One region of the Shewanella sp. S1-49-MNA-CIBAN-0167 genome, then DNA from elsewhere that is predicted to be linked to it. Evidence: riboswitches for the same ligand, from Rfam matches in the RefSeq annotation. Region 1 holds a riboswitch; the other holds the start of a gene.

Region 1 (12,694 bases):
TTGGTGCAACAACGCCCGGAGCCGGCACTTGAGTTTGTGAACGATTCAATACACCAGCCAGATTGAGTGGGCCACTTTTAAAATGGTAACTGTGGAGTGGATCAGCACCGACGTTTTTTTTAGACTGAATGTCATTTTTGTCTGAGATGCTAGACGAAAAACCCGGCTGAGTATCCGTACTGGGTAAATTAACCTTGAGGTCTTTTGACGCGTTAAATGTCGATGTAGCCGCTGCTTGAATTGAGTTAGAGCTGGATTTAAGCGAACTATTGTTAACCAAACTATTGTTAACCCAATTAGACTGAACGGCTGCAGATTGGGTGTCTATGGATTTAGTTGTTATCGCTTGGGTAGTATTGACTTGAGCGTTATTGATTTGAGCGTTATTTGTTTGAGTGCTACTTATTTTAGAACTACTTATTTTAGTGCTACTTATTTTAGTGCTACTTACTTGAGAGCTAGTTGCTTGAGAGCCAGTCGTTTGAGCCTCTGGTGCGGATAATGAATTGCGATGGTTTATTTGGGCAGCATTGATAACTGACCCTGTGTTAGCGGAAACCATTAACGCACTCATGATTACACTTGGATATCAATCAAGCTACCAACTGTCTCAGATGCCACTTCAATCACTTTCGAGGATGCTTGAGCTTGATTGGATGATTCAGTCGCAGACACTAAGGCCGCTGTGGTATCTGTTTGTCCAACAGCACGAGAGCTTAATGTCACAGTCTCTTGTGTCGATGAGCTAGGCACCGCCGGTTTTTGTTGATCTGGCATTGCAACAGATGTTGTCGCTTGGGCTAAACCTTGTTGAGCACTTTGCAATCCTTGTACACCTGATGCATACGCTGATTGAACTTGCATAATAACCGCTCCTGATCCTAAAAAGTCGATTTAGTATGGGCTAAATCGACTAATATGTATAGTTTTCAAACACAACTAACCTATATTTTAGCCTTTAACCCAACCCATCTCCCAATCTTTCCATACGGGATTAATCCCCCGTAGTTTCATTTGAGTAACAACTTGTTCAACAGAGCGACTATCACTGATCTCAAATTGGTCAAGCTGACTGTCTGGTGTCATGTAACCACCTGGTTGAGTTGAGCTTCCTGCACTCATGTGGGTAATGCCTAAAGGGAGTAAATTATCCCTCAACGACGGTAGCTCGCGAGTCGACAAACTGATTTCAAGCTGCGGATTAAACAATCTAAATGCACAAATCATTTGTACTAAGCCTGCATCGGTTAATTCAACTTTCGGCGTAATACCGCCAGTACAGGGGCGTAAACGAGGTAACGAGATACTGTATCGGTTGCGCCAATAGGTTTTCTCTAAGTAATCTAGATGAAAGCCCATGAGTAATGCATCTAATCGCCAATCATCGAGTCCTAGTAACACCCCTAAGCCAATTTTATCAATCCCCGCTTTTGCCACTCGGTCTGGGGTATCTAAACGGTAAATGAAATCTTGTTTTTTACCGCGAGTATGGTGTTTAGCGTAAGTGTGTGGCCGGTAAGTTTCTTGGTACACCATAACGGCATCGACCCCTAACTGTCCTAGACGTTGATACTGATGAGTATCCAGCGGCTGAACTTCCATCGCCACGTAATTAAAAGCCGAGTTAACTATCGGTAACATCGACTCAAAATATCCCATTCCAACTTTGGTTTCATGCTCGCCAGACACCAATAATATCGAATCAAAGCCTCGTTGTTTAATAATCGCAATTTCTGCGGCTAACTCTTCCTGAGTAAGCGTTTTACGCTTGACCTTATTGCTCATACTAAAACCACAATAATCACATTCATTAGCGCACAGGTTAGACAAATACAAAGGCAAAAAAAGACCAATATTGGCACCAAATCGTTGCCGTGTAAGCTGGGCAGCTTGCTGCGCCATTGGTTCAATATATGCCATTGCCGCCGGCGATAATAACGCTAAAAGACTGTCTATATTGCCGCTAGGGTTACGTAACGCTAACTCGACCTCTTTGGCGGTAGTCGAATACAGCTTCATCGATAACGCATCGGGAGCCAATTGCGAAAAGACCGTAGAATACGTCATGTTGAATCTCTCATAATATGAGCTGTCGGGATTGGTACCTTTATTGATGAATCAGTCAAAAAAGCCGTTAATGGGCTTGTCGCATCAGCGTGATGGTTTACTGCGCCTAATCCGGCAAGATATGCTTGTCTTCCGGTAGCAACCGCATCAGCAAAGCATTTGGCCATTTTCTGAGGATAAGCACTACTGGCAATCGCGGTATTAACCAATACTGCAGCGGCGCCCATTTCCATGGCCCTGCAAGCTTGTGATGGCGCGCCAATTCCAGCATCGATTATCACTGGTATAGTGGCTTGTTCGATGATGATGCGTAAAAAGGTTTCCGTCGCTAAGCCTTGGTTGCTGCCAATGGGACTGCCAAGAGGCATGACTGCGGCGCAACCGACTTCTTCTAGTCGCCGACATAACACAGGGTCGGCATGCACATAAGGCATAACAATATAGCCTTGCTCACACAAGTATTGGGCCGCTATCAGTGTTTCAATGGGATCGGGCAGTAGATATTTAGGATCGGGATGAATTTCGAGTTTAATCCATTTAGTACCGAGCATTTCATAAGCCAGCTCAGCGGCAAAAATAGCTTCTTTTGCATTACGCGCCCCAGCAGTATTGGGCAGTAATTTTACCCCCAGACTTTGCAATGGCCCGAGTAAATTATCATGGCCGCGTGTTAAATCGATACGCTTCATGGCCAAAGTCACTAACTGCGACCCCGAACTGGCTATCGCTTGTAACATAGTGTTGTGATCTGCAAACTTTCCCGTTCCGGTAAATAAACGCGACGAGAATTGATGATCGGCTATCGTCAACATTATTAACCTCCAGCAACGGCAGAAAAGACCGTAATATTGTCGTTCGCTTGACACAATATATGCATCCAACGGCTTCGTGGTACAACACTATCATTGACGACGATGGCAACAGACTGAGTGGGTAAATCACATAAAATCAATAATTCGGCTACATTCAAATTAGCCCGAACGATTTGTTCGACCCCATTGAGTTGCAACGTTATCTGAGAGTGGCTATCAATATGTGTCATTAGGCTGCTCCGCATGCTGAGTTAATGCCTGCTGATGACACATTTCACAGTCTGGGTCTCGAGTCATATTGGCATGCTGCCAGCGTAAATCCTTAGCATTAAAATGATGTAAAATACCGTATTGGGTAAAGGTATTACTGATATGTTGTATGCCCACCAGCGCTTGCATACTGGCAATAATACCCACAGCAGGCCCAAGCACGCCTGCTTGGGTACAATTTTGCGCCATGTCCATATCAAGTGGATATAAACAACGATAGCAACCGCATGGTGAATTTGAGCCTGGGTCTGAATATGGGTCTGAATCTGAGCCTGAACATGAAAAATCAATACAAAACACTTGTCCTTGATAACCACTGATCGCCCCACTAACCAGTGTCAATTGATGCTCAACACACATTTGGTTAATAAGCTGCCTAGCACTGACATTATCAGTGCAGTCAAACACCACGGTTTTACTCATCTGTTGCTTGGCAAGCTTATTAAAATGCTGGGCCGTGACTTTTCCCGCTAGCACATCGATGTTGATCTCAGGGTAAGCAGCACTTAGCACCTTTTTTGCAACCTTGACTTTTGCTTGGCCAATATCTGCGGCCGTGAACAACAGTTGCCTTGGTAAGTTTGATAACTCAACAACATCGTGGTCAATTAACAGCATGTGCTGAACACCTGCTGCCGCGAGGTAATGCGCCACTACATGGCCTAATCCACCAACGCCGACAATCACCACCGCGCTATTCATAATGGCAAGTTGACCCGCTTCCCCTATATTGCTCAGTAACATGGTGCGCGAGTACTGGATATAGTGCCTATCAGATAAAGTGTTCATACGCCCTCCGCAGATAAATTCACTTGCGGTAACGACCGTGTAAGCTGTAGCCATTTGTGATGCAAGGCTAGATAAGCCTTGGCGGGATCTACAGCAGTGGTCACAGCCCTGACAACCGCAGCATCACCCACCCCTGTCTTAGCAATTAACGCAAGGTTACTGAGATTGATTCCGCCAATCGCTACGGTTGGATAATGACGCGAAAATAAGCTGACATAACGAGTCAGCTTATTGACCCCTTGGGGGGCTGATGGCATTTTTTTAGTGGTGGTGGCAAAAATATGCCCGAGGGCAATATAGGATGGTGAATACTGGTGGGCTAACAAGGCTTCAAAATAACTGTGACTGGATAAGCCTAATGCAAGTCCACCATCGGCAATCGCGCTTAAATCTGCACTTGCCATGTCTTCTTGACCTAAGTGAACCCCAAAAGCACCGTGTTTAAGCGCTAATTGCCAATGGTCATTGATAAATAACTGAGCATGAAACTCGCGACCCAGTTTAATCGCAGTGATGATATTGTTTTCCAGTGGTAATCGCGGCTGACAGTCTGCATCTGGATCGAGCTTAGTGCGATATTGGATTGTCTTGCAACCTACTACTAGCAGTTGTTTTAGGATATTAAGATCATCAACAACGGGATAAATACCTAACGGTTGAAGCAAGCCTGTAAAGCCATTATGCGCCGCGCGCTTAACCGTAAAAGCTTGAGCTAGATTGCCTGATGTGATTAAGTTGATTAACGGCATAACCTCTAGATCATCGGGCCAACCCGTTCGGGCTAACACACCAGCACCTTGCCCAGGACAGAAGCCTAATGCTAAGCCTTTACTGACATAAGCTTTTGCCAATACGATAGCGTCATGCACCACCAAATCATGGGCGATAAAGCATGCAATAGCAGATGATAATGTACAACCACTGCCATGATTATTGCTCAAGGTTATCCGCGGACTGGTTAATGTAAATGATGCATTATCGTGGGCAATACTGGCGCCCTTTACGGCTTTACTCACATAAATATCTATCGCAAATTGGTGCTGCCACAGGGCATCACCTCCTTTGGCGAGTACATGGCAGTTAAAGCTATCTGATAACCACTTAGCGTTGTTGATCATCTGCTGTTGCAAAGTGCTAACGGTGTTTATTTCAATAGATGATCTATTAGATGACTCAACAGGCGGTTCAACATCTATCTCATCAGTTCGATGTTGTGCCAAAACGGAATGACGACATAAGCGGCGTAATTCATGTTGATTAGGGGTTAATAAGTCAATTAAGCCAATAAGAGGACTAAAATCGAGATCCATAGGATTAAAGCTAGCACCACTGCTGGCGACCATCACAGGATCAAGTATCACAAACGGCCTAATCTTTCGCGTCATTCGCATTTGAGTCAAACACTCCGCCAATAGGTCTACCTGAGCTTGGGATGCCAACAGTCCGATTTTAATCGCAACTGGCGGTAAGTCAGCCAGTAAACTCGCAAATTGTGCCAATAGCATAGGTTCAGAAACAGGCTCAACCAGGCTTACACTAACGGAGTTTTGCGCGGTTAAGGTGGTTATCACGCTACACCCGTGACACGATAAATCCTGCATGGTTAATAAATCAGCTTGAATACCAGCCCCACCACCACTGTCTGAACCGGCTATAGTCCAAACAATAGGTGGTGTTGGCGTTATGTATTCACTGACAAGCGTCGTTGAATTCATAGTGATTATTCAACCTCAGCCGTTAAGTCGATATCGGCTTTTACAACCGGTTTAACCTCATGATAAATCGCCGATCCAGCGGCTTTAAATTCCGCCGACTTTTGCGCCATCGCCTCAGTTTGGCTCAAGGTTTGAGTTTGATCTGAATGTTGATCTAGAGGGTGGCTTTGATAAGCGCTAGCTGAAGCAACTTCAATCTTAAGCGCTTGTGCTTGCTCAAGATTAGCGGCATATTCGCGCACTTCATGGGTGATTTTCATTGAGCAAAATTTGGGTCCACACATCGAACAAAAATGGGCCACTTTAGCTGACTCTTGCGGTAATGATTCATCGTGATAAGCCCGTGCGGTATCAGGATCAAGACCTAAGTTATATTGGTCTTCCCAGCGAAATTCAAAACGTGCTTTTGATAAGGCGTTATCTCGCACTTGAGCCCCAGGATGTCCCTTAGCCACATCTGCCGCATGGGCAGCAATTTTATACGCGATGAGTCCTTGCTTTACATCATCTTTATTAGGTAAACCCAGGTGCTCTTTGGGGGTGACATAACACAACATTGCCACGCCGTACCAGGCCATCATGGCAGCACCAATCCCCGAGGTGAAATGATCATAACCAGGAGCAATATCGGTGGTTTGTGGGCCTAAGGTATAAAATGGCGCTTCGTCACAATGGGCTAATTGTTTTTCCATATTGACTTTAATCAGCTGCATCGGCACATGACCAGGGCCTTCAATAATCGTTTGCACGTCATATTGCCATGCAATTTTAACTAACTCACCTAGGGTTGCTAATTCTGCAAATTGGGCTTCATCATTGGCATCGGCAATAGAGCCGGGGCGCATGCCATCGCCTAATGACAACGACACATCATATTGAGCACAAATTTGGCAAATATCGCGAAAATGTTCATATAAGAAACTTTCTTTATGGTGGCTTAAACACCACTTAGCCATAATAGAACCGCCACGCGACACAATACCGGTTAAGCGTTTAGCCGTCATCGGCACATAACGCAATAACACGCCGGCGTGGATAGTAAAATAATCCACTCCCTGCTCAGCTTGTTCAATTAAGGTATCTCTAAACACTGACCAATTAAGATCTTCAGCAACCCCATTAACCTTTTCTAATGCTTGATAAATGGGGACTGTGCCAATAGGCACTGGAGAATTACGAATAAGCCATTCACGCGTTTCATGAATATAGCGCCCTGTCGATAAGTCCATTACCGTATCTGCGCCCCAACGAGTGGACCACACCAGTTTTTCAACTTCTTCTTCAATTGAAGATGTCACTGCTGAATTGCCAATATTGGCATTCACTTTAACCAAAAAGTTACGCCCAATAATCATAGGTTCAGTTTCTGGGTGATTAATATTAAGCGGAATAATCGCTCGACCTCGAGCCACTTCATCGCGAACAAATTCAGGGGTAATTAACTGGCCGATATGCGCGCCAAAAGCTTCCCCAGGTGCTTTTTGAGTCAGTACACTGTCTGTAACCTCACTGCGAGCCATGTTTTCACGAATGGCAATATACTCCATTTCTGGGGTGATAATGCCTTGGCGAGCATAGTGCATTTGGGTCACACATTTGCCTGTTTTAGCGCGTTTCGGGGCAACAAGAGCATCAAAACGTAAATGGTCTACACCATCGTCGGCGAGTCTTTGCTGCGTAAAACCAGAACTTGCTGCGGATAATTGTTCGGTGTCAGCACGTTCATCAATCCAAGCTTGGCGAATTTTAGCCAAACCTTGGCGGACGTTGATATTGGCTCGGGGATCAGAATAAGCACCGGCACAGTCGTACACCATAATAGGCGGATTAGCTTGCTTGATGGGCTCGGCATCGCTGCCACCCATCACGGTATCAGATTGATTAACTTGGCGCATAGCAACATTAATGTCCGCGCGGCTGCCGGGTAAATAGACTTTTTCAGAATTAGGGTGTTGTAACGGTTTAAGGGTATCTATAAATTGTTGAGCGTTAGCTCGAGTTTGACGACGGTTTGGATTTGACATTAGCAACCTCATTATTAAGAGTAGAGTTGCTTGTCTGGAGAGGTGTTGATAGCAGCAGTGAACAATACAAACGCTATTGTTCACGTTAATAATCATATGTAAAAAATAGTAAAATAATAACCTAACAGGATATCAAAACCGATAAATAGACCCGGGATTAAGCATCACTTATTCTGTTGTTAATACTTTATTTATCTTCCTCAATAATCATGATTATTACGCTTGTTTCCTTCGCAGGTTCTAGCCTGATCAGGTTCAACGGATCCCGAATAAACGGTCTCAGCCATAATGGCACTCCGACAAGATGTCCGCCAGTATAAGCAAGCTTGTATCAAAATAACAAGACCTTAATGTGTAAATAGTACCAATATCATCACTTATCGGCGTAGTGGATAGCCTGACTCATGTGTCATTAAAATATTAACTCATCCTATGACGCAAGTTTAAACAAAGGTGCGACAATATGCCGCATTTATTAAGTTTATTAGCAGGTTATAATTTTTTCAAATCTCATATGTACCATTAATAGCATTCATCAATGGTACATATCCTTGACCGAAAAAGGTGATCGTTTTGACAAAATCGACTGAGCAAACACTTAATGTATTAAGCAATACTCCTTGGCTTTACTCATCAATCGCATTGGCGATCAGTGTTGCCATTACGCCACAAGTGATAGCTAAGCAGTACACTGCACAAGATAGCTCTCGCATTGAACACGTCACGGTACACGGACAACAAACTGCACATAAAGACCTGTTAGGCTCAGCAGAAAATCTACTCAAAAAACAAGGCGTCGATTTTTCACAAGCCGGTGGCGTATCAGCCTTACCTATTTTAAATGGCATGATGGGCGATCGCATTAAGATACTTATTGATGGCAGCGACATTACCGCATCATGTGCCAATCACATGAATCCGCCGCTCTCCTATGTGTCTGCAAATCAAATCAGTTCTGCGCAGGTGGTCGCGGGGGTATCTCCTGTCAGTGCTGGCGGCGATAATATTGCCGGTGTGATAAAAATCAGTAGCTTAAATCCCATTTTTGCGAATAGCGATACGGTCACATGGCACAGCGGTAATGTGGCTGCAGGTTATCGCAGCGCTAGCGACGCCTTTTTAGCTGGTGTCAATGCGACCCTAGCAAGCAAAGAACTCAGTGTTAGTTATCAAGGCTCATTTGAAGATGCAAACAGCTATACCGATGGTCATGGCGATAAAGTATTAGACACGCTATACCAATCACAAAATCATGCCTTAACCGCAGCTTGGCAAGACGATAGCCAACAAATTGCCATTAAACTCACACATCAGCATATTCCTTATCAAGGTTTTGCCAACCAATATATGGACATGACTAACAATGACAGTTATGGCGCTTTAGCCCGCTATCAATTGCAACTCGATAACGAAGGTCTGTTCACGTCCCAAGTCAATTGGCACAGTGTTGAACATGAAATGGGATTTTTTACTGACGAAAAAATCGGCATGATGCCAATGGAAACCACAGGTAAAGATTACAGCTACCAACTGCATTGGCTATTACCCATAAGTTCAGACAGTACCTTGCTGATTGGGCAAGAATATTATGTTTATCAACTTGATGATACTTGGCCTGCTATTAATGGTTCTACCATGATGGGGCCCAATGATTATATCAATATTAATGACGGCAAGCGTCAACGCGCAGCTCTTTATGGTGAATGGCAGCAAACCTTAAATCGTCGTTGGTGGCTGTCGGCTGGTGTACGCTATGAATATGTGTCAACAAGCACAGGTGAAGTACAACCCTACAACACCATGAGCATGATGGGCATGACAAATGTGAATGCTACCGCAGCTAACGAGTTCAATGACCTTTATCGTAAGCGCAATGACAATATTATCGACGCTACCCTGCTTGCGCGTTATCAATTGAGTGATACCGAAGTCATTGAATTAGGCTTAGCGAGAAAGAGCCGCGCGCCTAATTTATATGAACGCTATAGCTGGGGTCAAAGCACCATGGCCACGACTATGATTGGTTGGTACGGTGATGCAAATGGCTATATTGGTAATCCTGATCTTAGCGCCGAAACGGCACATACCTTAAGTGCAGCATACAAGCTGGTACAAGACGATTTAGCTTTTAGTGCAACCGCCTGGTATAGCACCATTAAAGACTATATCGATGCCGATGTGGTAGGTCATTTTAACAAAACCACAATGGCCAATACTCGGCGTAATATTTTACAATTTGCCAATGTTGACGCCACCCTGTTTGGCGCACGTATGGATGCTGAATATCAACTAGCAGAAAACAGCAGTGGTAAGTGGCTAATGGTCGCTAATGTCAGTGCGACTCGCGGGGAAAGAAATGACAGTAACGAGCCCTTATATCAAATAAAGCCTTTGCAAACTGAGTTGGCTTTACAGCAAGAACGGGGGGATTGGCAAAATAGTGTTAGCTGGCAATGGGTTGCAAGCAAAGATCGCGTTGATAGTCAGCGTTTAGAAAACTCAACAGACTGTTACTCACGGCTTAACTTAAGCAGCAGTATTCAATGGCAAGATGTGACAATGACCATCGCAGTGAACAACCTACTCGATGACTATTATCAATTGCCGCTGGGCGGTGTCAGTGTTGCACAATACAAAGCAGACAGCAGTAACGGCTTTGAACCAATAGCCGGTGCAGGCCGCTCATTGGAGCTCAATGTTAGTTTCGCATTCTAATTGACACCAGAGGCGTGCTAAAAAAATCAAGTTTACGTTTGGTTAAGTCGTGGCATCCTCATACGTTAGTAACACTTTTTTGAAGCATTACCAATCTGCCACTGATTTTTAAATGAATGACCCCGCAGAGCCCTTAGTGACAGACCGCGGCCCATTAATAATGAAGCGAAAAAACCACGAATGGAATTCACTAATGGAATTCACTCATGGAATTAGGGCCAAACAATATAAATCACATTGTGGGCCCAACTGAGCTACTGCTGCTGTTGGTGTTAAAGCAAAAACGTCTATCGTGATGTAGAGATTTTAGTCTTATTTTGACGGAGCTTATGGGACTACACATTTGTCTTCGATACTTGTGATAGACCGACTATCTCTAATAAAGCGTCCTAACCTTTCACGGAGTGCTAGATAGACACAAAACATATTGTCCATTGTCAGCCGCTAATATTTGGTAAAACAATACTCGAGTTGGCGGCTTAGGTTTTATCGTCTGGGATACTCAAATCAATATCATCTAAGTCGACGCTTTGAAGAATACTGTCTTTGGGCTTATCTTCATCGACTCGATTTTTGTTTAACCTTTGTTCTGCCGCTGCCATCGCCTTTGCCAATGTCTGCTTTTTACGCCACACCACCAAACCAACAACGCCGACTAAAAAGAGTACCCCGTTAATGGTAATAATCCAAAACATGGCATTATCCTTGGCCACTTGTTCTTCAATGGCAGCCTGAATGGCCGCTTTTTCAGCCAGCGCTTGGGCTGTTGGCGCAGGCGCAGCCGGTTCGATTAAATTGAAAAACATTTCTGGTAAATTAAGGACGATTTCACGGCCATCGACTGTTGTCGACACCACATAACCTTTAACCCGATAACTACCAAACTTGGTCACTTTAGGTAGATATAAAATTTGATCTGGACTGGTCACGGTTTGCAATGTGATCGGCAGTTTTAACCCGGCAGGCCCCACTAATTCAAACTCAAAATGAGTTTGTGCTAACAAAACAACAGATTCATCAACCGATAATTGTATTTGCCATATGTCTTTTAATGGGTCGCTATTGGGCTCCATTTTAACGTTTATCGGTTGTGGCGAAAGCTCAAAAGGCATCACATATTCGCGTTCGAACACATCATTTCGTGCAGTGACATTGAGCACATAATGGCCGGTGGGTTGTTGTAAATTAGGGTTACCGGTAAATATACCATCGTCTGGCACTTCATCTAACTTTTCACCATTGTCTTGATACGCGCCAACAATAATGGTTCCTGTTGCAAAATTATTATCGCTAGCAAGGCGCTCACTGGTAAAACGAGCCGTCCACTCAACCATGTAATCTAAACCCGGCATTCTCATGGTTAACTTATCACCCAAGAGTCTAGCGGTCACTTTCAGCCTTTCCCCTTGATATAGGGGTTGTGGCAAGGGTTGTACCTCAATGTCCAACTTAGAGATTTTTTTGATGGTCGAGCCTTGGACCACATTACCGAGTAACTGCCAAGGCCCTGGCATCGGCTTTTCGATATAAATCATATCGGCAGCAAGACCATCCACCCATTTTACGGTCTGGGGATGACGATTTGAATACCATTTACTGCCATCAGGTAAAATCACCACCACAGGAGCAGAACCATAGGTGCGTTGAATCACCAAGGTTAGATTATCAACCATATGATCGATTCGAAAACGATTTTTAAGTTCTGCAGCTTGGGATGCTATGACCATTGAAGCTTGGGCATAAGGTTGCCAAGCCATGATGAGACCAAGCGAAAATAAACAAGCAATTGCAAGATAACCGGTGCGAGTGGCAATCATATAAGGTTGGTTTACCCTCTCCAGAGACATTTACCTGACTTCGCAATGAGATCAAGTCGTTGTTCATGTAATAGTATTTCATCGGCAGACGCACCGACGACTTTAAGATTAAACGCAACTGGATCGATTTTTTTTATTCCGCCAGCTTCATAGCCTGCTTTTTCATTAGACAAATTAAACTTAATTTGTCCACCCGTCATGATTAAGTAAACATCAGCAAGAATTTCTGCATCGAGTAACGCGCCGTGGTACGTACGGCGACCGTTATCGATACCATAACGTCGACACAGTGCATCTAGATTGTTTTTTTGGCCTGGATGTAAACGTTTCGCAATCGCCAAACTGTCTAAAATACTGCAAATATCTTTGGTTTTCGGCCCGATAGGATTGAGTTTCGAAAACTCATGATCCATAAAGCTCACGTCGAAGCTGGCGTTATGAGCCACAATTTCAGCGCCATCGATAAAATCGATGAAATCTTTCGC
Region 2 (12,694 bases), on a different contig from region 1:
CACCTGTGGAAGATGTGTTACTGCTGCTTAAACAAATCGAATTAGGGGTTAGGGCATTTCATCGTCGTGAAACCCTGCATCAAGATTTAAAGCCCGACAATATTTTTATTACCCGAAATGGAGTGGTAAAAATTATTGATTTTGGTTCTTGTTATATTAAAGGCATTGCTGAAATCAGCAGTCCGTTAACCCGATACACTATTTTGGGTACGGCAGATTACACGGCTCCAGAAGTGGTGCTTGGCTATCAAGTCGATGGCCGTGCTGATTTATTTTCACTTGCCGTGATTGCCTTTGAAATGTTGGCCGGGCAATTACCTTTTAAAGGCAAATTAGAAAAGTGTCGTAATCGACAGGACTTTTTACGTTTAGAATACGTTAGCGTGCATCTATTAAACCCAATGGTGCCAGAGTGGATCGATTTAGCATTAAAAAAAGCACTCAATATTGAACCGAGTTTACGTCAAGGGGATACCTGTGAATTACTTCATCAATTAACGACTGCCAGAGTTAATCACACAGCAAAAGATTTTATTCCCATTATTGCCCGCAATCCTGTACGTTTTTGGCAAGTGATTTCAATCGTGTTGTTTTTATGCTTGCTAGTGCGTTTGTTTAATTAACCATCCTGCACAATAAAACATTCTTATTATATGGCATTATCACATGGGATTATTACATGGAATAATAATGAGTTACGGGTTGGAATAGATGTATTTTTAACTTTCGATATACACTTTCTCCCGATCCTATTTAATCTCGAATCAGTCTACGTTACCTATATTTAACTTATTGTTATTTAGAACTTTAGAACTTTAGATGTTTAATGCCTATCCTCCTATCCTCCTATCCTTATAGCTTTGCTTTAGCTAAGATATAAGTGATGTTGATGAGTTAGCTTTAATAGGTAATCAAGCCAATATAAATAAACTCGGTAGCAAGAATCAGTTTATTTCCACTCAATCAGGCTTTCATCATGTGGAATGACTTAATCCGTTTGGCTCAGACTGCTGCAGATAACACTGCTAATGTCACCCAATTTGCGACGGTAACTCTGTTGCTGTTGTTCAAGGCGTGTAGTACAAAAGGCTAACTAAGGGCGCGTAAGCACCCTTTAGGCTAATTGTTATACAGTAATCCACTTGTTAGACTCATTCACATTGATACGGACTTAGTTTCAATATATCACTGCTATTCATACCATTTGGAGTGTTTGGAATGTTTAAAGTCGAAAATTGGATGATCGTATCGCGGTCACAGTTGTTAATTGATTTACTCGATTCTCGCTGGCCACAAGAGTTTCTGGTTAAATTAGCTAAAGCCCAACCAAGTAACATGTCGAAACTATTGTCTACACAAACCAATTCAATGGTTATTTTCGATTTAGCAACGATTGATCTTCAACAAGCATATCAACTACAGCGCGTTATTGAGCGTGAGTATTTTGGTGTGCGTACTGTGTTTATAAATTTCCCAAAACAGGTTGATGCAACATTTTTAATTCATCCATCGACCACCACCGGCGTGTTTTATACCAATGCGAGTTTAGCTGATGTTAGTGCTGGGTTGAATGAAATTATCAAAGGTCGTAGCGTGATCCCTCAAGATTTATCTCAATCATTAATGGGTATGGATAATGAAGATGAAAGCGATCAACTGACTATTCGTGAGCGTGAGGTATTACAAACGTTATTGTCTGGTAGCACCAATCTTGATATTGCGAATCAACTCTTTGTTAGTGAATCAACTATTAAGACTCATCTATATCGCGCGTTCCGTAAGATTGGTGTTTCTAGCCGAGGGCAAGCCATTGCTTGGGCACAAACTCACATGCATGAGGTAAGAGTGTGATATCTCGGCAAAGTCGTCAAAGAATATCAAGCAAAAACACTTGAAGATGCTCAAGGCAATAGTTTGTTGGCTAATTCCCGCTGCATGGCCATATAGTTAATACGATGGGTGTGATATATATTTATCGAAGATAAAGCTAAAGAGTGACAAAAAAAGGATATCAAATTGATATCCTTTTTTTGTCACTCTTAGATCCGAATGCTCGGTGTTAACTAAACCATAGTGCCATTTTATTCGGTTGCTCAATCGTGAGTGAAACTGTGTCTAAAGCGGCGGCACAAATGGGCAGTTGTCCTTGCATCAGTTCATCACGCCTAAACCAATGTAGCTTGAGTTGCTCGCCGACGGGCAAGCTTTGCAATTGCTGTTCAAATTGGCTGGTCACTAACAAGTTATCGGCTGCAATCAATAAATCACCCGCACTTAAGCCCGCTTGGTGTGCCGGACTGTATTGGTTCACACTTAATACTTTTAAACCGAATGACTCTGCTTTTGTTTTAGCGCCAAAGCCAATATTAAAGCCTTTTGCATCACCGCCACCTAAATCCGCACTGCCTTCACTTGCACGTAGCGTCATGGCCACCCCAACTTGGGCCAGCAACTCTTTTAAGGGGATATCATGAGTGTTGTTTAAATAAGCAAATAAATCATCACATGGGCGATCCAGTATGGTTTCAACAATTCGTTGATGACTGAGTGGATCGGTACCAATTTCGGTTAAGCCATATTGTTGCCAAAGTTGACGCATTACATCATCTAAACTGTTACGCCCCTGAGTTTCAGTGCGAATGGTTAAATCTAAAAACAACCCAAAGAGCGCGCCTTTGGTGTAATAGCTGACAATGGCATTGGCGGCATTTTCATCTTGTTTATAAAACTTGGTCCATACATTAAAACTTGATTGCTTTAAGGTTTGCTTAAAACGACCTTGACCTCGATATACGCGAGTCATAATTTGGCTAAGCAGGGTAAGGTAACCGGCTTGATCAATACAGTGAGACTTAAAGGTGATTAAATCATCGTAATATGAAGTAATGCCCTCATAAGCCCATAACTGCTCAGTGTAAGACTCTTGGGATAAATCAAACGGGGTAAATTCAGCTGGTTTAATGCGTTTTACATTCCATGAGTGGAAGTATTCATGGCTGCACAGTGATAAATAAGTGCGGTAGCCTTTATCTACTGGCGCATCTAATGACTGTGGCAAATCATTACGGGAACACATTAGCGCAGTTGACGCTTTATGTTCTAAGCCACCAAAACCATTATCCAACACAGTGGTCATAAACACATAGCGTTTAAAGGGCGCTGGAGTGCCAAACAGATTGATTTCGTATTCACAAATAGCGCTAAGATCTTTGGCTAAACGGGCCATGTTGGCTCGGTGTTTACCACTTAATACGATATCGTGGGGAACACCTGCTGCGAAAAAGGTCTCGATGGTGAGTTCGCCCATTTCAACTGGATGATCGATTAAGTCATCATAGTTTTGTGCGCTAAAATCACCAAAGCCAAATTGATCACCTGTGGTTCTGGTCATACTGGTGGCCAGAGTCCAATGAGCCAATTCTGTGAGTGCCGGCTTAGCAATAGTGACGCTATGGGGTTGTGGCTCAAGCCCTTTTGCCGCTAAAAACACACTGCTGCCATTAAAGAAACCGTGGTTGGTGTCAAGATGAGCCGTTCTAACGGATAAATCCCAAGCGTAGATTTGGTAACATAAGCTAATATCACTACCTTGGTTGTTTAATTGCCAAGTTTGCTTGTCTAATTGAGTGACACTCAGCGGTAGTTGGTTTTCTTTGGCATCGATGTTAATGATATTTTTAGCAAAATCTCGGATCATGTAGCTGCCAGGTAACCATGCCGGTAAATAGAAAACTTGAAATGGGTTTGCGCTTGTTAGCGTTAGGGTGACTTCAAATAGGTGTGCTTTGGGATCGATCGCATGAATATGGTAATGCATAAAGAATTCCGAATGAGTAGGTGAGTCACAATCAAAACGATTGAGCTATAATCTACAATGCTGCCAAAAATGCTGACGTTAAGCAAACGAATCGCATTTTGAGTAAAAGATTGGCTATAAACCTAGTTTTTACTGGAGTGATAGATCAAAGAGTTGATAGTATTATCAATAGCAACAATGCAGTTATTTAATGAGGGCACCCAAATGGCCGAAGAAACCATCTTTAGCAAAATTATTCGACGTGAAATTCCAGCTGATATTTTATATCAAGATGAGTTAGTCACTGCATTTCGGGATATTGCACCGCAAGCACCGACCCATATTCTCATCATTCCTAACCATTTAATCAGCACCACTAATGAGGTTAAAGCCTCTGATGAAAAAGCATTAGGGCGGATGATAACGGTTGCATCCAAACTTGCCGATGAAGCGGGGATTGCACAAGACGGTTATCGGTTAATCATGAATTGCAACAAACATGGTGGCCAAGAGGTTTATCATATTCATATGCATCTTTTGGGTGGTAAACCATTAGGCCCAATGCTGAGTTGTGGATAATGAAAATTAACAGTGATTTTTTTCCGTTAACCGAAGTCGCAAGGCGTTTTGTAAACCAATTAGCTCAATGTCGTCGTTTAGGATTAACCGTGCAAGAAGCCAGTGAGCATCATGTGCAGATTGAGTTGCCTTATAGCGAAGATATTATTGGTTATCCAGATACTGGGGTTATTCACGGCGGAGTGATCACCACACTCATTGATACCGCATGCGGCACTGCAGTTGTGTGCGCCATATTGAAAAAATACCAATCGTTAGAATTGTCACCGACGTTGGATTTACGGGTGGATTATATGAAACCTGCTGAACCTCATAAATCGGTTTATGCCTTTGCTGAATGTTACCGGCTCTCATCCACTGTGGCTTTTACCCGTGCGATTGCTTATCAAGACAGTATTGATGAACCTATCGCTCATGCTGTGGGTTCATTTATGCGCATTAGTCCAGAAATGGTCGGTGAAGAGTTTCGTCAAGCGTTAATGGGGAATTTACCTGAGGTTAAACCATGATTGATCAAACCAACGAAAGTACACCGGCGCGTTTAGATGTTCAAGATGTGGTGAAACGCGCCATTGAACTGAACGACTATAGTTATCTACTTGAAAAAGTACCATATTCACAATTTATTGGTATGTCGGTGGCCCGTTTTGGTGATGAGATGGTGTTTAGACTGCCCGCCAAAGATGACAATATTGGTAATCCTATTTTGCCGGCTATACACGGAGGGGTGCTTGCTGGGTTTATGGAAATGTCCGCTATTGTGCAGCTAATGGTATTTATGCAAGCCAAGAAAGTGCCTAAAATTGTCGATTTTTCAATTGATTATTTACGCGCAGGTTTGCATCAAGATACCTTTGCTGAATGTAAAATTACCCGTCAAGGTCGTCGGGTGGCAAATGTAAGCATGAACTGCTGGCAAACCAACCGAAAGCAACTTATTGCCACAGCACGAGCTCATTTTTTATTGGATTAGCCATGCCTTAAATCTTTATTAAGCCACGGCTTTAATTGCATCGGTTTTGAGAGGGATATTGTATGAAACTAGCTTCATTATGGTTTATCGCGACAACATTGCTACTGAGTGCCTGCGCGCATAATACCGCGGGCATCGCAGTGGACTCTGCGGGGCAAGTGAGGGTTGATAACTCATCGTTTGCTAATGAGGTCGCTGTGGTGGATATTTCAGCTATTATGATCGCTGATTTAATTAAAGCTTCAGCCTTAATTCAAAGTCAATCGAGTACTGACTTGCGCCTACAATATAAATTCACTTGGTTTGATGCCAGTGGATTGACGGTTGAAGATGAAGCAAGCAGTTGGAAGTCGATTAAATTACATGGCAAGCAGCAGTTACAAGTCAGTGCGGTTGCCCCCAATGCGCAAGCGACACGATTTGAGATTTATGTACGTGAAACCTTCTCTTATTAATATCATCGCGACGTTATTGAAGAGGTTTACGTGATGTGACCAAGCCTGGTAGTTAATAAATTGCATCGTTACGTTATCAAATTGTATTGTAGCGAGTGTAATCATACAGGAGTTAGTTTATAATCGTGATCGCCAAGGGGTGTTCAGTAAAACCTGAACTGAGATGTCTGTATGACGAACCCTTAGAACCTGATCCGGCTTATACCGGCGTAGGAATGGGCCACACTATCGTTAGGTGCACCTCTTATTCTCTACTCTTGCCGGATCTCAAAATAATCATTTGAGGTCCTATGTTCACGATAAATCCTACTACGTTACACCAGACTCCCATAGCATTAGCTGTTTTTGCAGCGTTAAGCTCGCCGATTGTTATGGCTAAAACTGCTGATATCGAAAGCGTCACCCCCGAATATGAAAAAATGGAAGTCATTATTGTTAATGCTGATTTTAGTAATATCAGTCTTGATAAAATGCCCTCTAGCGTGACCGTCATTGACGCTCAACAACTTGAAGATGAAGGCGCACAACATTTCGAAGATGTGCTTAACTCTATCGCTAACTTTAATTGGTCCGGCGGCAGCTCTCGTCCTAAATATTTTCAAATTCGCGGCGTTGGTGAGCAAGAACAATATCAAGGCGCACCTAACTCATCAGTTGGTTTTGTGGTCGATGACATCGACTTATCTGGCCTTGGTATGGTGTCGAGCATGTACGACATGCAGCAGGTGGAAGTCTTACGTGGTCCACAAGGCACCCAATATGGTGCCAACGCGTTAGCCGGATTAATTTACTTAAAAAGCAATGACCCCACTGAATCGTTTGAGCATGGTGCAAAAGTCAGCTTAGGTGATGATAATCTTGCTACTCTTTCTGGTTTCAGCTCCGGTCCGCTAAATGATTCAGGCAAATTGCTCTATCGAGTATCGTTAGAGCAACATAACCAAAACGGCTATCGTGACAACCTTTATCTTAATCGCGACGATACCAATGAACGTGACGAGTTAACTGCCAGAGCTAAATTACGTTGGTATGCTACTGACGATCTGCAAGTTGATTTAACCTTGTTACATGCAAATTTTGATAATGGCTATGATGTGTGGACATTGGATAATAATCGCAGCAACACCTTAACCGACCAACCCGGCATCGATACCCAAAAAACCACAGGGGCTGGGATTAAGTTTATTTATACTGGTGTGCAAACATTTGACTTCACCTCGTTAACCTCATTCGCGCAAACCAACCACCATAATGGTTATGATGGCGATTGGGCTAATTCCGATTATTGGGCAAGTAAAGCTTGTACGGCTTATGATGCCGATGGTGTCGTTAATGGTACCGAACCTTGTGTTTATGATTATACCTGGGATAAAGAGGGTGACCGCAAAACCTTAACTCAAGAGTTTCGTCTATCATCAAAAAATGGCGGACGAATTTTGGCAGATAGCACCGACTGGTTAGTGGGTGTGTATGCGATGAATTTGAAAGAAGATAATGACTTATATTCAGAATACAACACTTATCCAGATGAAGTGCTGCAGTCAAGTTACGATGCGACCAACTATGCAGTATTTGGTCAGTTAGACAGTCATTTAGGCGATGATTATTTATTGTCTACAGGATTGCGATTAGAGCGTCGTGATAGTGATTACAGTGACAGTAATAAGGATGGTTTTGCCCCGTCAGAAGATATGTGGGGGGGCCATATTGCATTATCAAAAGTTATTAATGCGGACCATAATGCCTATGTTCGTATCGCCCGGGGTTATAAAGCGGGTGGATTTAATATGACATTACCTGCCCAATTGTCTGACAAGAAAGAGTTCGATACTGAGATCCTATATAACTATGAAGTGGGATTAAAGTCGAGTTGGTTTGACGGTGAAGTTGATTCTACAGTGGCGCTATTTTATATGGATCGCCAAGATCAACAAGTGGCTGCGTCTTTACAAGACCCTGATAGCCCGCAGCGATTTATTCTTTTTACCGAAAACGCTGGCAGTTCAAAAAACTACGGCGCAGAGCTTGATGCAAAATGGTACTTAACTGAAAATATTGAATTTTATGGTAGCTTTGGTTGGTTGGAAACCGAATATGGCCAATATCAATACAGTGATAAATACGGTTCTACCATTGATTTGTCGGGTCGTGAACTGGCCCATTCTCCTAATGTCACTTACAGTGCGGGCATGACGTATGTCGCTGACTCTGGTTGGTTCGCCAACGTTAATGCCAGTGGTAAAAGCCAGTTTTATTATTCGGACAGCAATGAGTCCCAGTCAGAAGCCTATACCATTTATAACGCACGTCTAGGTTATGAAACGCCGACGTGGTCAGCTTATTTATGGGGCCGCAATTTGTTTGATGAACAATATGGCGTGCGTGGTTTTTACTTTGGCAACGAGCCAGATCAAGACTGGGCAGACAAGCAATACATTCGTTATGGTGATCCGCGCCAATTAGGTGTGACGCTAGAAATCCAATTTATGTAATAGCTTATAGCCGCTGTAACCTCGGTTGCAGTGGTTTTTATTAAGGAATAGCAATGAAGTTAACTGCAGAAATCAGCATGTATCCGTTTAATGAAAATTATCTCGATCCGATCCAATGGTTTATCGGCAGAGTGGATAGTTATGACAATATTCAACGAGTCACTAATGCGATGGCAACACAAGTGTGTGGTGAGTATGGCGATGTTATGTCGATGCTAGCCGTTGAAATGCAGGCCGCTCACCAAAAATGGGGCAAGGCCGTTTTTGTGTGTAAATTTATTGGTGGTGAGCTCAACCTTGCTCATAGCGAATAACCACAATGAGTGAGTTACTCTCAACAATACAGCAAGTTTTAGGAGAGGCGTCATTAATGACGTTCTGGGAAGCCATTGCCGTTATGCTGGCACTGGCTTACTTAATTCTTGCTATGCGGACCAATATTTGGTGTTGGTCTGCGGCATTTATTAGCACCGCCATTTATACGGTATTGTTTTGGAATGTGTCTTTGTTAATGGAGTCGGTACTCAATATCTATTATATGGGCATGGCGGTGTATGGTTATTGGCTGTGGTTACATGTGCCGTCCTCGCAGCAGCTAAATCAGCATAATAGTGCTCAGCACAATATAGAGAGCCATCAACTTAACATTACCAGTTGGTCGTGGAGTACTCATGCTGTTGTCATCGGCGTCACATCTTCGGTGTCTTTACTGGTGGGGTATGTTATGGCTAATCATACCTCTGCAGCATTTCCCTATATCGACGCGGCAACCACTTGTTTTGCGGTAGTGACAACCTATTTAGTGGCAAAAAAAGTACTGGAGAATTGGCTCTATTGGGTCGTCATTGATTTTGTGTCTATTTACCTTTATTTCCAAAAAGGCTTGATGTTGACATCAGGTCTGTTTGTTTTATACGTCGCGATGGCGGTTGGGGGTTACATTATGTGGCGCAAGAAATATTATCATCATATTATACAGCAAGATAACGTTGCCCAAGACGTGGTTGGTGTATAGCCAATAACAATACAATCTCCTTAGAGTAAATATTTGATGTCCCAACCCTTGTTATCACTACCTAACAATGTGCTTGAAATGATGCAACAAATGATGCCAGTAGCATTGTTTCACAGACTCAACGCACAATGTACTGCAATATCGTTCCTCAACACCGGGATCAGCAATGTTAATATTAAGTTATCTTGCGATGACGGCGATAAGGTATTGAGAGTTAATCAACCCCACAGTACTTGGTGCGATAGGGCGCTTGAAGTCGAATGTTGGCAAGCCGCGATGACTGCTAACATTGCACCTGCATTAATTTGGGTCAGTGATGATAAAAAAGTGTATTTAAGTGAGTTTATTGATCAACCCGACATAGACTGGTCGATATTTTCCGCAATGCACAGTAATGCATCTATCCAGCAGGAAACAAATAAACCTGTTTTAGCCGTTGATGCTGTCCCTTTGTTAAGCGTATTATTGAGTACACTTAGTGCGTTACCAGTGCCTCGTACCAGTATTACCGTGAGTGTGCAATGGCAACAATATGCGCATCAATTAGATTCTTTAAGTACCACGCAAACCGAACCACAATGGCATCATGCTTGGCAGCAATTGTTACGCTTAAATGGATTTGTTCAGCATTGGTTATCGCAGTTAGAAGCGTGTGTTTTGTTGCCCGTTTTTTGTCATCGAGATTTAACCCCGCACAATTTACTTCTTGGCGGCAGCGTATCGCATCAGCTATTAAGCATTGATTATGAATATGCGGTGGCCAGTCATCCGTTATTCGATTTAGCCAGCGTGATAGCCAGTCATCAACTATCGACAACCCAAGTGAGTCAATTAATTGATAACGTGATTATCCAATATTGCCAAATATCGAGCCTCACAGATGTTGCGGCGGCTAAAGCTGCGTTACCTGCTGCAATAAATTGTTTTTGGCTATTCTCAGCGATGTGGGCATTATTAATGGCAGCTAAAGAACCGCACAAATCTACACAATACTTACAATACTTTACAAAGTATTTTACATTAATCACTTGCTAATATGCTCTGATAAAGTACAAATAAGGTAAATTTCGATAAGGGAATTATCTGTGTCTAAAAAATTGATCGTCCTACTGTTAAGTAGCCTATTATTTGTCGGCTGTTCCACTAAAATAAGCTATTTCTTTTTGGATTGGGCGATAGAGTGGGAGGTTGAAGAATACGTAGACTTAACCTCAGAGCAGCAAGACAAATTTGATATTATTATTGAATCGTTTTTAGTCTGGCATCGCCAACAAGAATTACCCCGTTATCGTGATCAACTGTCTTTATTATCGACATTAACGAATCAACAAACCATGACCCCAGAGCTATGGCTTAAACAAGTGTCAATGGCGAAGGCCCATTGGTCCCGAATTTTCGATTTTGTTATGCCTGATCTGTTACCTATTTTGGCGAGCTTATCTGATGAACAAGTTGATCAGGTACTGACGCAGCTAAAAAAAGAACAAAAAGAATTAATCGAAGAATACGCCGGCAAAGATAAAGCCGAGTTGATAATCGACTCAGACAAAAGAATCGCAAAAAAATTATCAGAATGGACCGGTGATATAACGGATGCGCAAAAAGACATCATTCATCAAGCTAATACGCAACGTTTAGCTACCTTGGATATGTGGCTTGAGTATCGTCATGAATGGTTAAGCCAATTTGAACAAGCGATGAAACGCCGTCAGCAAACTGATTATTTTACCCAACAAATGAGATTATTAATGATCTCGCCAGATGAACTTAAATCTGAGGTGTATCGCGATAATGTTACCGAAAATACCCGTAAATTTGGTTCAATGTTAATTGCGCTTAATCAAACGTTTAGTCAAAAACAACGTAAGCACTTCGACAAAAAATTAGCAGAATTAGTAGAAGATTTAACTGAATTACACTTAGACAAATAATACATATTTATAGCTGTTAATCGCATAAGCTGAAATATTTTTAATCTTCAGCGGGTCTATTACTACAACAACGATTTCAGCCTGGGTTATTTATGCAGACACTAAGTAGATTATATCAACAGTTTTTAAATGTGATTAAACATACAGAAGGCTTTGCTCCATTAGCGTTAAGGATTTATTTAGCACCAGTGTTAATGCAGGCTGGTTATAACAAATTATCACATTTTGAAGACACAGCCGCTTGGTTTGGTAATCCAGATTGGGGGTTAGGCTTACCGATGCCTGAAGTGATGACTGCTCTGGCTGCAGGCACAGAGTTGTTTGGTGGTTTTTTACTGTTAATTGGTTTGGCGACACGTATTGTGGCACTGCCGATGATGGCAACCATGGTGGTAGCCGCTTTTGCGGTGCACTTACCTAATGGCTGGTTAGCTATTGCCGATGCAAGTTCGTGGTTAGCCAATGAGCAAGTGTTGGCTTCAGCGGAAAAACTGTCTGCAGCAAAAGCGATTTTACAACAGCATGGTAATTATGAATGGTTAACCAGTTCAGGTAATTTCGTTATTCTCAATAATGGTATTGAGTTTGCCATTACCTACTTGATCATGCTATTTGCCATCTTTGCGCTGGGCGGCGGTCGTTACACCAGTGTCGATTATTTTATTTCTCGTCGTTATTTAAACAATACTTAAGCGATATTTTCCTCAACAGGTGTTAACACAGATGATGTAAAGTTTTGAAAATAACCCACCAATTAAGTGGGTTATTTGTTAACATTAGCATCAGAACTCATCTAGAAGGACCGTATCTTGGACGCAACACAACTGCTACTAACCCGCCAATCAACTCCACGTCTTATTGCCCCTGCGCCGAATGCTGAGCAACTTACATTGTTACTCGATTCTGCAGCTAGAGTACCCGATCATGGTGCCTTGACCCCATGGGAGTTTATTATCGCAATCGATGAAGGTTTGGCTAAACTGGCGAATATTTTTGTTGATGCAGCTAAAAAAAAGGGTGCCGATGATGCTTTTTTAGCTAAAGTTGGCAATATGCCTTATCGCGCACCTATGGTGATTACTGTGGTCGCTAAAACGCAAGCACATAATAACGTTCCCGCTTTAGAGCAGCACATTGCAGCCGGTTGTGCGACGATGGCCATGCAGCAAGCTGCATTTTCGATTGGGCTTGGTGCAGTATGGCGTACAGGCGATTTTGCTTTTGATGCTAACGTTCATCAACAATTAGGTTTGTCGGCACAAGACCAAATAGTGGGCTTTTTATATGTAGGCACACCAGCGGTAACGGCGCCAACAAAGCCATTAAAAAAGGGTCGTCAATTCGCTCGCTATTTATAAGCGGGAGCAACAGATAATATAAGCCTTAATTTAGCCTCGTGGCTCGCTGATGCTGGGATGGTTAAATAGGGCTAGGGCGTCTATTCGTAGAATTC

What was found. A riboswitch is a leader RNA that binds a small molecule or an ion and turns the genes downstream of it on or off. The one in region 1 is predicted to bind thiamine pyrophosphate.
Region 2: linked by a shared signal. The riboswitch ahead of AAEZ00_RS09845 (TonB-dependent receptor) and the one ahead of thiC (phosphomethylpyrimidine synthase ThiC) in region 1 are both predicted to bind thiamine pyrophosphate.

The regions. Positions count from the first base shown of each region.
Region 1 is NZ_JBEOPO010000026.1:30,649-43,342, forward strand. It holds gene AAEZ00_RS13170 (putative metalloprotease CJM1_0395 family protein) at 1-574, opposite strand, end outside; gene AAEZ00_RS13175 (chemotaxis protein) at 577-864, opposite strand; gene thiH (2-iminoacetate synthase ThiH) at 952-2,067, opposite strand; gene AAEZ00_RS13185 (thiazole synthase) at 2,064-2,879, opposite strand; gene thiS (sulfur carrier protein ThiS) at 2,882-3,109, opposite strand; gene AAEZ00_RS13195 (HesA/MoeB/ThiF family protein) at 3,096-3,938, opposite strand; gene AAEZ00_RS13200 (bifunctional hydroxymethylpyrimidine kinase/phosphomethylpyrimidine kinase) at 3,935-5,653, opposite strand; gene thiC (phosphomethylpyrimidine synthase ThiC) at 5,659-7,677, opposite strand; TPP riboswitch at 7,887-7,986, opposite strand; gene AAEZ00_RS13210 (TonB-dependent receptor) at 8,251-10,392, shown strand; gene AAEZ00_RS13215 (TIGR03503 family protein) at 10,872-12,149, opposite strand; gene dnaQ (DNA polymerase III subunit epsilon) at 12,221-12,694, opposite strand, start outside.
Region 2 is NZ_JBEOPO010000017.1:52,871-65,564, forward strand. It holds gene AAEZ00_RS09810 (bifunctional protein-serine/threonine kinase/phosphatase) at 1-623, shown strand, start outside; gene AAEZ00_RS09815 (LuxR C-terminal-related transcriptional regulator) at 1,219-1,851, shown strand; gene AAEZ00_RS09820 (M61 family metallopeptidase) at 2,060-3,817, opposite strand; gene hinT (purine nucleoside phosphoramidase) at 4,022-4,375, shown strand; gene AAEZ00_RS09830 (PaaI family thioesterase) at 4,375-4,884, shown strand; gene AAEZ00_RS09835 (PaaI family thioesterase) at 4,881-5,348, shown strand; gene AAEZ00_RS09840 (YcfL family putative periplasmic lipoprotein) at 5,411-5,803, shown strand; TPP riboswitch at 5,929-6,036, shown strand; gene AAEZ00_RS09845 (TonB-dependent receptor) at 6,094-8,295, shown strand; gene AAEZ00_RS09850 (hypothetical protein) at 8,349-8,609, shown strand; gene pnuC (nicotinamide riboside transporter PnuC) at 8,615-9,310, shown strand; gene AAEZ00_RS09860 (phosphotransferase) at 9,347-10,345, shown strand; gene AAEZ00_RS09865 (DUF6279 family lipoprotein) at 10,396-11,241, shown strand; gene AAEZ00_RS09870 (HvfX family Cu-binding RiPP maturation protein) at 11,334-11,933, shown strand; gene AAEZ00_RS09875 (NAD(P)H nitroreductase) at 12,051-12,599, shown strand; gene AAEZ00_RS09880 (hypothetical protein) at 12,680-12,694, opposite strand, start outside.